One region of the Pseudoflavonifractor sp. HNCC25GI2 genome, then DNA from elsewhere that is predicted to be linked to it. Evidence: riboswitches for the same ligand, from Rfam matches in the RefSeq annotation. Region 1 holds a riboswitch; the other holds the start of a gene.
What was found. Region 1 has a riboswitch for lysine ahead of AC3YUO_RS03040 (Na+/H+ antiporter NhaC family protein). Riboswitches for the same ligand answer to the same signal wherever they lie in the genome.

Region 1 (5,925 bases):
GCAAGGCCGGTCCCCGCCGGAACTGTGGGGCTGTCCCAGAGCTTCTGCTTCCCGGTGGCCAGGAAATAGGCGGCCCCCAGCTGCCGGGCGGCCCGGCGGTAGTCGGCCGTCAGCGCCGCCAGAGCCGTGCCCCGCCCCCCGGATTTTCGGGACAGGGCGCGGGCCAGAGCCAGCCCCCGGCTCACCCCGCTGAGCCCCTGCTCCAGCAGTTCCCCGTCGCCGGGCGCAGGCGTCTCCGCCGGCTCCGGTCTCTCCTCCCGCTCCTGCGGCCGGGCCTCGGGCACCGCGGAAGCGGACGTTTTCCGTTCCGGCTCCACCGCGATGGGACTGCTCTCCTCATCCGCCATGACCCGGCTCCATACCCGGCGGAACACCTCCGGGTCCACATCCCCGCTCAGCGGGGCAGACTGTGTCTGCTGCATATCCTGTCCTCCTTAAACAACGAATTGGTTTCTTCTCCCGCCATTCTATGCCAAACGCTGAAAAATGGCCCAACAGCTTGTTTTTGTGAAAATTCTGTGCTAGAATGGCCCCACTTTGTCCAAAGGAGAGACCATTATGTCGCCGGAATCCCACAGCGATTTTATTGTGCGCACCGTCAATACCCCCCACCAGTTCTCCTATGAAAACGGCGTTCTGGTCACCGATGTCACGCCGGGCCGGGCCGTGGGGGAGCTGACCGTGGGTCCCAACAGCATCAATCCCCACGGGAATGTCCATGGCGGCGCTCTGACCACCCTGGCCGACACGGTGGCCGGCTGCTGTGCCTGCTCCAAAGGCGGCAGCTGCGTGACCGCCGGCTGTACCCTGGAGTACCTGCGTCCGGCCAACGGCTCCAAAATCTTCTGCGAGGCCACGCCCAAGAAGCTGGGGCGCTCCCTCTCCGTGGTTCAGGTCACCATGACCAACGACCAAAATAAGGTAGTTGCCACCGGAACCTTCACGTTTTTCATGCTTCCGGAGGAAAATACCGGGAAATAAGGGGGATTTCCCCGAATTGGGCTTGACAAGCATGCAGGAGCGTGATACGATACCTGCACTTCCAAAATTAAATTGTTCGGATAGAGGCGCGGCATACATGCGTACCGCGGGACACCCGGCCCTGGCAGGCCGTCCCGTGGGAGAGGGTCTGCCGCCGAAGGTTTTCGTTTTGCCAGTGAGCGGGGGCCTGGGCCGTGGGGAAAACATCCCCCGGACTGTCACAATGCAGTGGAGCGCTATCCAGAGAGGCCCCCGGGATACGTGGGGCCCTCCGGCTTTTGCCATGGGCGCTTGCACCCATGGCTTTTTTGTTTGCGCAAAAAGGGGCTTAGTGTGGGCCCCAAAGATTTAAGTGGAGGGAAAACAAATGAAAGCGAGAAGATCCTGGCCGGCACGCTTCATCCTGATTCTGATGCTGCTGCTGGCTCTGGCTACCACCGCCTTTGCCGAGGACCCCACCGAGGCCACCGGCACCAAGATGATTGAGTGCTCCGACTGCGGCACTCTGGGCATTGTCCTCAGCGACGAGGGCGAGGCCGTCACCTGCGAGGCCTGCGGAGGCACCGGCTATGTGGAATCTCCCAGCCAGTTCTATAACACCGCTCTGGCCCTGCTGCCCCCGGTCATCGCCATTGCCCTGGCCCTGCTTACCAAGGAGGTCTACTCCTCCCTGTTCATCGGCATTCTGGTGGGCGGCCTGCTCTATTCCAACTTCTCTTTCGAGGGAACCTTGAACCATGTGTTCAGCGGAGGCATTGTGGCTTCTCTGTCCGATGCCTACAATGTGGGCATTCTCATCTTCCTGGTTATTCTGGGCACCATGGTGTGCCTCATGAACAAGGCCGGTGCCTCTGCCGCCTTCGGCCGCTGGGCCAAGACCAACATCAAGTCCCGGGCGGGTGCTCAGCTGGCCTCCATTGTGCTGGGCTGCCTCATCTTCATTGATGACTACTTCAACTGCCTGACCGTGGGCTCTGTCATGCGTCCCATCACCGACAAGCACCAGGTTTCCCGGGCCAAGCTGGCCTACATCATCGACGCCACCGCTGCTCCCGTGTGCATCATCGCCCCCGTCTCCTCCTGGGCCGCCGCTGTGGCCAGCTTTGCGGAGGAGGGCCAGGGCCTGAACCTCTTCATCCGCGCCATCCCCTACAACTTCTACGCTCTGCTCACCGTCATCATGATGCTGGGCCTGGTGTTCCTGAAGGTGGACTTCGGCCCCATGGCCAAGTTTGAGCGCAACGCCATTGAAAAGGGCGACCTCTTCTCCGGCTCCAACCCCTACGCCATGATGGACGAGGAGATTGTGGAGGACAAGGGCAAGGTCATCGACCTGGTGCTGCCCATCGTGGTGCTGGTTGTCTGCTGCGTCACCGGCATGATTTACTCCGGCGGCTTCTTCTCCGGCGCCAGCTTCGTGGAGGCCTTCTCCAACTCCGACGCCTCTGTGGGCCTGATGCTGGGCTCCGCCTTCGGCCTGCTCTTTGCTCTGATCTACTACTTCCTGCGCAAGTCCATGACCTTCAAGGAGATGATGGGCTGCATCCCCGAGGGCTTCAAGGCCATGGTGCCCGCCATTCTCATCCTCACCTTCGCCTGGACCCTGAAGAGCATGACCGACTCCCTGGGTGCCAAGTACTTTGTCCGTGACTTCGTGCGCAGCGCCGAGCATCTCCAGATGTTCCTGCCCGTCATCGTCTTTGTCATTGGCTGCCTGCTGGCCTTCGCCACCGGCACCAGCTGGGGCACCTTCGGCATCCTCATCCCCATTGTCCAGAACGTGTTCTCTATGGACAGCCCCCTGGCCATCATCTGCATCTCCGCCTGTATGGCCGGCGCCGTCTGCGGCGACCACTGCTCCCCCATCTCCGACACCACCATCATGGCCTCTGCCGGCGCTCAGTGTGACCACGTGAACCACGTGTCCACTCAGCTGCCCTACGCCATCTCCTGTGCCGTAATTTCCGGCATCAGCTATCTGCTGGCCGGTCTGCTGGCCATCAATGGTCTGCCGGGCATCATCGCCCTGCCTGTGGGCATCGTGCTGATGCTGGGCTTCCTGGTGGTCATGAAGAACCGTCAGCGCGCTTAAGTCTTATCGTGTTTTCTGCGGCGGCTTTCCAAATGGGAAGCCGCCGCTTTTTCTATTGACTTCCCCGCCCAAACGGCCCCATAATGAGAGAGAACAACGGAGAAACGAGGAATCCAATCCATGGAATTTTACGGAACCCTGGGCGGCAGCTGCCAGAGCCGCGATGTTCTGGACCAGCTGTTTCAGGCCGGTATGACCGGCGCCCGCCTCAATCTGTCCCACACCACCCTCTCGGCCTGCGCCCCGCTGCTGAAGGAGGTCTACCAGCCCGCGGCCCGGGCCGCCGGAGTGGAGCCCCACCTCATTATTGACCTCCAGGGCCCAGAGCTGCGAGTGGGCACCCTGCCCGCCCCCATTTCTCTGGAGGAGGGCACCCAGGCCATTCTGGGCGAGGGGGGCATCCCGGTCCCCGCCGCCGTGGTAAAGGCCGCCCGGCCGGGCCACTCCATTTCCCTGGACGACAGCGCCCTGCTGCTGGAGGTGGAGGAGGCGGAGCCCGCCCGTCTTCTCTGCCGGGTGCGCCAGGGGGGACTGCTGAAAAGCCGGAAGAGCCTGGCCATTCTGGGGGTGGAGGTGGACTCCCCCGCCCTCACCCAGGCGGACCTGGACAACCTGGACGTGGCCGCCTCCTTCGGCGTCACCCACATTCTCCAGCCCTTTGTCCGTGGAAAAGAGGACGTACTGGCTCTGCGCCGGGCGCTGGAGGAGCGGGGGCTTGACCGGGTCCAGATCATGGCCAAGATTGAAAACCGCCGTGGGCTGGAGCATCTGGACGAGATTGCTGCCGCTGCCGACCAGATCTGCATTGCCCGCGGGGACCTTGGAAACGCCATCCCCCTGTGGGAGCTGCCCGGCATCCAGAAGGACATCGCCCGGCGCAGCCGGGGGGCCAAGGTGCCCTTCTGCCTGGTGACCCAGCTGCTGTGGTCCATGGAGGAGCGGCCGGTGCCCACCCGGGCGGAGGTGAGCGACATCTATAACGGCGTGCTGGACGGGGCCGCCTCCCTCATGCTCACCGGAGAGACCGCCGCGGGCAAATACCCCGTCCAGGCCATGGAATATCTGGTCAAAACCGCCCGGAGCGCCTTGCAGGATCTGGAAAGGGGAACTGTGGAATCATGAAGGACATTTTATTTGTGGACGCCTGTATGCGGGGACGGAGGTCTCCCGCACCTGGCTTCTGAGCCAGAGCTTTCTCTCCGCCTGTCAGGCCCGGTGGCCCGGGGTAAACATCCGGCGGCGTGATCTCACCGCCTGCTCCCTGCCGCCCCTCACCGCCGCCCTGGCGGAGGAGCGTGACCGGCACTTTCTCAATCAGCCTCAGGACCCCATGTTTGACCCCGCTCGGGAGATGCAGGGGGCGGATCTGGTGGTCATCGCCGCTCCCTACTGGGACCTGTCCTTCCCCGCGGCCTTAAAAATCTATCTGGAGTGGGCCAGCGTGCTGGGCATCACCTTCCACTATACCCGGGAGGGCGTGCAGGAGGGGCTGTGCCGGGCATCTCAGCTGGTCTACATCACCACCGCCGGCGGCCCTCTGGAAGGCCAGAACTTCGGCTTTGACTACGTCCGGGCCCTGGGGCAGATGTTCGGCATCCCCCGCGCCCACTGCCTGTCCGCCCAGGGACTGGACATTCAGGGGAACGACCCGGAGGCCATTCTGGCCCGGGCCCGGGAGGAGGCCCTGCACCTGGCCGGCCGGCTCTGAGCCGGGCTCTGTTTTTTCTTGTTCCCCAAGGGGAAGACTGTTATACTAAAAGCGAGAACACCCGCCCCCTGGGGCGAACTACGGGAGGATACCCACATGAAGAAGCTGATGGTCCTGGACGGCAACTCCATTGTCAACCGGGCCTTTTACGGGGTGAGCCAGAACCTCACCACCCGCTCCGGACAGCCCACCAACGCCGTTCTGGGCTTTCTCAACATTCTCAATAAGCTGCTGGACGAGGAGCACCCCGACGCCCTGTGCGTCACCTTCGACCGGAAGGCTCCCACCTTCCGCCACCTGGCCTATGAGGGCTACAAGGCCCAGCGGAAGGGCATGCCCGAGGAGCTGGCCAGCCAGATGCCCATCCTGAAGGATGTGCTCTCCGCCATGAACATCCCCATGTACGAACTGGACGGGTGGGAGGCGGACGACCTCATCGGCACCATCTCCAAGAAGGACACCGCCGCCGGCTGGGCCACGGTGATCGTCACCGGAGACAAGGACTCCCTCCAGCTGGTCACCGACACCGCCACCGTCAAGCTGGTGTCCACCCGCATGGGCCGAACCACCACCCGGGACATGACCCCCGACGCCTTTCGGGAGGAGTACGGCTTTGACCCCATCCACATCATCGACCTGAAGGCCCTCATGGGGGATGCCAGCGACAACATCCCCGGGGTGAAGGGGGTGGGAGAAAAGACCGCCATGGCCCTGGTCCAGCGCTACCAGACGGTGGACGCCCTGTACGAAGCCATGCCCACCCCTGAGATGGCCCCCGGTGTCCCCGCCAAGCCCGGCGTCATCAAGAAGCTCCAGGAGGGGGAGGAGCAGGCCCGCATGTCCTACGACCTGGCCACCATCCGCTGCGACGCCCCCATCGAATTCGACCCCCAGGACAACCTGCGCCGGGAGGTGGACAATGCCCGCCTCTACCAGCTCTTCCTGGAACTGGAGTTCTCCAAGCTTATTGACAAGTACCACCTCACCGCCCCCCAGGGGGAGGGTGCACCCCGGCAGGAGGCCATGGTGGAGGGCACCTGCACCAGCGAGATTGTGGAGAGCGCCCAGCGCCTCCAGGAGCTGCTGGAGCTGTGGCGGGGCCAGGACTGCGTCGCCGTCCTCCCTCTGCCCTCTCTGGATGTGG
Region 2 (5,925 bases), on a different contig from region 1:
GTCCGTCGCCGAAGCTGACCTGGGCGCCCGGCTTAAGCTTGCGCCCGGGACGGACCAGGCATTCCCATTGGTTGTCTCCCTTGTCGGTGAGCAAAAGAACCTCGCAGACGCCGCCGGTGGGGCGGTGGCCGATGAGGCGGGCGGGGAGGACCCGGGAGTTGTTCAGAACCAGGCAGTCTCCGGGACGGAGAAACTGAGGCAGGTCATAAAAATGGTGGTGACCGGTTTGACCGGTGTGCTTGTCCAGGGTGAGAAGCCGGGAAGCGTCCCGGCGTTCCAGAGGAGTCTGAGCAATCAGCTCCTCCGGCAGGTAAAAATTAAAGTCCGAGGTTTTCAACGATTACGCCATCCTAACGTTATTTTTGATAGGGCCCGACCTGGGTGCCCGGGTAATAGAATTCACAGATTTCTTCGTAGGTAAATCCAAGCTGAGACATGGCATAGGCGCCATACTGGCTCATGCCAATCTGATGGCCCCAGCCTCCGCCGTTAAAGACATAGGAGTTGCCGGAGACCGTGACGGTACCGCCGCCCTGATTGGAGCCGCCGGAGCCCGTTCCGGGCTCCAGAGCCGAGGTGGTGCCGCTGCCCGAGATGACATAGAGGTCATCACCCAGAGCAGCTGTGGTACCGGCACCTGAAATGGCATACAGTCCATCCAGAGAGGAGAGGGACCCGGAGCCATTGACGGCGTAGCTTCCGTCCGAACCGGAGGTGCTTCCCGACCCGCCTGTTACGGTCTGCCCGTTGATGGTAAAACGGATGGAGTTCACGCCGAACACGCTGCGGATGCTGGTGGGCTTAAATTCGCTGGTCTGATTGTTGTCCCAGTGTACGGTGAGCTTAATCACATTGCCCAGTTCTGAGTAGAGAAGCTCCAGATAGTCGATGGAATGTCCGGTGCCGTAGTATTTGCTGTGGAGGCGGTCCTCCAGCTGAGCGGCGGTGTAGGTAACTGTCCAGTTGGCACGGGCGTTGATGCTGGCCGCTTTCTCCTCATAGGGATCCACTACGCCGCTTAAGTATGGGTAGGTGTTGACGGTGTCTGTGCCCCAGACATATTTGGCGTTTTCACTGGCACCTCCGAAGCTGGAGGAGTAAACTGTTTCAGCCAGAGAATTTTTGTACCACACCACCTGGCCGGCGGTTTCTTCCACCGCCTGGTCGCTGACCGCAGAGGGCCCCCAGGTTGTGCTCTTGCTGCCCGCTCCGTTGTAGACCTGGCAGTGGTCGCTGTTGCACAGGTCAAAGTCCAGACTGTTGTGGCTGTTTAAGCGGCGCAGAGCATAGGTGCGGGCGCAGGTGGCTTGGGTCTTCAGAGCCTCCAGGGGCCAGGTCCGACCCATCTCATAGGGAGCAACGCCTTTTACATAATTCTCCAAATCGATAATATTGGCTACGGTAATGTTGCCGCCGTCAATGCGCTGATAGGTAAATCCGCCCCGGTACTTGATGTCCCAGAACCAGGTGCGCACATCGGAAGCTCCGGTGACGTCAGGCATAATGCCAAGGCTCTGTGAAGCGCCTCCATCAAACTGGAAGAGAATCTGGCTGGTTCCGGTGGCTACCACATTGACGCCGTAAGAGCTGGTTCCCACAACCGTCCCGTAACCCAGAGAGGAGCAGGCGGCGGCAGCGGCTTCTTTTGTGGTGTAAGCGCCGACGCGAACCTGATAGGAACCATTGATCCAAGCAACAAAGCCGCCCAGAGACTTGGCATCGGCAGAGGCGTCCCGATAGGAGGAGTAGCTGCCGGGAACCTGGATGTGGTAGCAGCCGACCACCACGCTGCTGCCATTATCCGAGTTGGAATAGGAGCTGCGGCTGCCGCTGCTGTCAAACCAGGTGTTTTGCGTTTTGATGACGCTGACTTGCTCCACACTGGCGTCCGTGCGGGCCAGCTCCACAAAGTTCAGGTTCTTATCGAAGTATCCGAACCGGTAGCCGGCGCCGTATCCGGTGTTGTTCCACAAATTGGCGCCAATGAGTTCGCCGATCTCATTGTAGCTGGAGGAGGAGGCGAGGCCGATACGCAGCATGACCTCCCCATCGCTGTTGACCGTGGCGGCCCAGCTTGCCGGAACAGACAGGAATAGTGCAAGCAGAACAGCGACAAGTTGCATAAATCTTTTGGTCATAACGGACTCCATTTCTCTGTTTTCCATGATACGTGCTATTGACACTCACTTCCAAACATGGTAGGATAAACACAAATTCTGCAAGATAGAGGCGCGGCTACATTAGTACGCATGGTCAGGGTTCCGGTTCCCGTTTCAGCCATGCGGAAAGGGGACGCCGCCGAAGGGTTTCCTTCGCCGGAGGGAGAAGCCCTGGTCGCTTGGTTAAGAGCCTGGCGACTGTCATCAGAGTGAGCTGATGGAGCGCTGTCTGCTTTTGTGAATATTTTGCCGGCTGTCTGCGAAGAAGTATCACAGTCGACATTATAGTACAAAATCAGCCGCTTGAAAAGCCGCTGATTTATTTTTTCTCTTTTGCAGAAGACAAAAGCGGGAATAACTTATTTCCAGCCAAATCATAGCATATTATAAAGTTGATGCGGAGGTAATCGAGATGGAAAAGTATAAGGTAGGAATTATCGGCGGAACGGGCATGGTGGGCCAGCGTTTTGTCACGCTGATGGAGAATCACCCCTGGTTCCAGCTGACAGCGATTGCGGCCAGCCCCCGCTCCGCCGGCAAGACCTATGAGGAGGCTGTTTCCGGCCGTTGGGCCATGAAGACCCCCATTCCTGAGGAGGCCAAGGGTCTGGTGGTGATGAACGCCCAGGACGACGTGGAGAAGATTGCCGGTCTGGTGGACTTTGTCTTCTGCGCGGTGGATATGAAGAAGGAAGAGATTCGCGCTCTGGAGGAGAAGTACGCCAAGGCCGAGTGCCCGGTGGTTTCCAACAACTCCGCCAACCGTTGGACCGACGACGTGCCCATGGTCGTGCCCGAAATCAACCCCCAGCACCTGGAGGTCATCCCCTTCCAGCGCAAGCGTCTGGGCACCAAGCGCGGCTTCATCGCCGTCAAGTCCAACTGCTCCATCCAGTCCTACGCCCCTGTGCTGCACCCCCTGATGAAGTACGGCATTGAGAAGGTGCTGGTCTGCACCTACCAGGCCATTTCCGGCGCCGGCAAGACCTTCGAGCGCTGGCCCGAGATGGTGGATAACCTCATCCCCTACATCGGCGGGGAAGAGGAGAAGAGCGAGCAGGAGCCTCTGAAGGTTTGGGGCACCATCCAGGATGGCAAGATTGTGAAGGCCTCCAGCCCGGAGATCACCGCCCAGTGCCTGCGTGTGCCCGTGTCTGACGGCCACACCGCCGCCGCCTTCGTTACCTTCCGCAACAAGCCCACTGAGGAGCAGATCAAGGCTGATTGGGCCGCTTACAAGGGCCGTCCCCAGGAGCTGAATCTGCCCTCCGCCCCCAAGCAGTTCATCCACTATTTTGAGGAGCCCGACCGTCCCCAGGCCAAGCTGGACCGGGAGCTGGAGGGCGGCATGGCCATCTCTGTGGGCCGTCTGCGTCCTGACACCCAGTACGACTATAAGTTTGTGGGTCTGAGCCACAACACCCTGCGGGGCGCTGCCGGCGGCGCGGTTCTGCTGGCTGAGCTGCTGTGTGCCGAGGGCTATATTGACCACAAGTAATTCGGTTTGTTTGATTGAGGAAAGGGTTGTAATTGTATGAGAACTCCTGTATTTACCGGTGCCTGCCCGGCTCTGGCCACCCCTTTTGACCAGAACGGAAACATCAATTTCGACGCTTTCGGAAGACTGATTGACGCGCAGATTGCGGCGGGCGTGGACGCGGTGTGCGTCTGCGGCACCACCGGCGAATCCGCCACCATGTCCATCCGGGAGCACATCGCGGCCGTGGAATTCTGTGTCAAGCGGGTGGACCACCGGGTCAAGGTTATTGCCGGCGCGGGATCCAACGACACCTCCGCCGCCGTCTACCTGTCCCAGCACGCCCAGGACTCCGGAGCCGACGCTCTGCTCCATGTGACACCTTATTATAATAAGGCCAGCCAGAAGGGCCTCATCAAGCACTACGAGTACATTGCCGACCGGGTGGACCTGCCCATCATTCTCTACAATGTGCCCGGCCGTACCGGCGTCTCCTTCACGGCCGAGACCTACAAGGTGCTCTCCAAGAACCCCAAGATCAACGGTGTCAAGGAGGCCAGCGGCAACTTCTCTCTGCTGGCCCACACCCGTTATCTGTGCCCCGATGACTTTTACATCTGGTCGGGCAACGACGACCAGGTGGTGCCCATGATGAGCCTGGGCGCCAAGGGTGTCATCTCCGTGGTGTCCAACATCGCCCCCGAGGTGATGGTGAAGATGAGCCATCTGTGCCTGGAGGGCAACTTCCAGGAGGCGGCCAAGCTGCAGATCCAGTATATGGACCTCATTGATGCCCTCTTCTGCGAGGTGAACCCCATTCCCGTCAAGACTGCCATGAATCTGATGGGCATGGAGGCCGGTCCCCTGCGTCTGCCCCTGTGCGAGATGTCGGAGAAGAATCTGGCCACTCTGCGTGCCTCTATGGAGCGTATGGGCCTGCTGAAGTAAGGGGGAGCCTGATGCTGAAGATAATCATTTCCGGCTGCAACGGCCATATGGGCCGGGTGGTGGCCGATCTGTGCGCCGCCGACCCCAAGGTGGAGGTCGTGGCTGGCTTTGATGTGCTGGGCAGCAGTGACCGGGAGTTTCCCGTATTCACTTCGCCGGCTCAGTTTACCGGAGAGGCGGACGCGGTGATTGACTTTTCCTCACCCGCCGCCTTGGACGGCCTTCTGACGTTTGCCAAAGCCACCAAGACCGCCCTGGTGCTGGCTACCACCGGCTATACCCCGGAGCAGGTGGCCCAAATCGGCGCGGCGGCCTGTGAGGTGCCTATTTTCCGTTCGGCCAACATGTCCCTGGGCATCAATGTCCTGCTGGAGCTGGTAAAGAAGGCGGCCTCCATTCTGGGGGACAGCTACGACATTGAGATTGTGGAGCGGCACCACCGCCGCAAGGTGGATGCTCCCAGCGGCACTGCCCTGATGATTGCCGATGCCGCCGCTTCCAGCTGCGGACATGAGACAGAGTACGTCTACTCCCGGCATGAGGTCCGCCAGCCCCGGGACAAGAAGGAGATCGGCATCTCCGCCGTCCGTGGCGGAACCATCGTGGGAGAGCATGAGATTATCTTTGCCGGACACGACGAGGTGATGGAGATCAAGCACACCGCCCTGTCCCGGGAAATCTTTGCTCAGGGCGCCATTGAAGCGGCGAAGTTCATGGCCGGTGTGACCGAGCCTGGTCTGTACGACATGAGCCAGCTGGTAAAATAAAAGCCTGTTTGGTTGACATTAAAATCCCGTCCCAGCCTTTTGAAGGCAGGGACGGGATATTTTTTGCCCGGGAGAATAGAATGGGAGGGAAAAGGAGTGATGGCAATGCCGGAGATTATTCCCTACGACCGGGCTGCGGCGGTGCGCTATGCCCACCGCTGGGCCTATGGACGGAATCCGCGCTTTTATAATTTTGACGAGCTGGGTGGAGATTGCACCAATTTTGCCTCCCAATGTCTGTACGCTGGAACGGGAATCATGAATTATATGCCTACCTACGGCTGGTATTATCTCAGTGCCAACGATCGGGCTCCGGCCTGGACGGGCGTGCCCTACTTTTATAATTTCCTGACCCGGACAGAGAAAAGCGCTGGCCCGTTTGGAATCCAGGCCAATCTCAGAATGCTGATGCCGGGAGATTTTGCTCAGCTCCGGTTCTCCTATGACGTATTCGGGCATACACCAGTGATTGTAGAGGTGGGGAATCCTCCGTCTCTGGATAATATTCTGGTGGCAGCCCACAGCCAGGACGCGGACTATCGGCCTCTAAGTACCTACGTCTATCAGGAAATCC

Region 2: linked by a shared signal. The riboswitch ahead of asd (aspartate-semialdehyde dehydrogenase) and the one ahead of AC3YUO_RS03040 (Na+/H+ antiporter NhaC family protein) in region 1 are both predicted to bind lysine.

What each region holds. Positions count from the first base shown of each region.
Region 1 covers NZ_JBYUOW010000002.1:92,126-98,050, forward strand. Annotated here, with positions in the region: gene AC3YUO_RS03030 (hypothetical protein) at 1-422, opposite strand, end outside; gene AC3YUO_RS03035 (PaaI family thioesterase) at 559-981, shown strand; lysine riboswitch at 1,055-1,228, shown strand; gene AC3YUO_RS03040 (Na+/H+ antiporter NhaC family protein) at 1,349-3,073, shown strand; gene AC3YUO_RS03045 (pyruvate kinase) at 3,194-4,195, shown strand; gene AC3YUO_RS03050 (NAD(P)H-dependent oxidoreductase) at 4,218-4,781, shown strand; gene polA (DNA polymerase I) at 4,878-5,925, shown strand, end outside.
Region 2 covers NZ_JBYUOW010000004.1:260,900-266,824, forward strand. Annotated here, with positions in the region: gene queA (tRNA preQ1(34) S-adenosylmethionine ribosyltransferase-isomerase QueA) at 1-337, opposite strand, end outside; gene AC3YUO_RS07905 (SpoIID/LytB domain-containing protein) at 357-2,123, opposite strand; lysine riboswitch at 2,217-2,395, shown strand; gene asd (aspartate-semialdehyde dehydrogenase) at 2,572-3,657, shown strand; gene dapA (4-hydroxy-tetrahydrodipicolinate synthase) at 3,694-4,584, shown strand; gene dapB (4-hydroxy-tetrahydrodipicolinate reductase) at 4,596-5,351, shown strand; gene AC3YUO_RS07925 (amidase domain-containing protein) at 5,457-5,925, shown strand, end outside.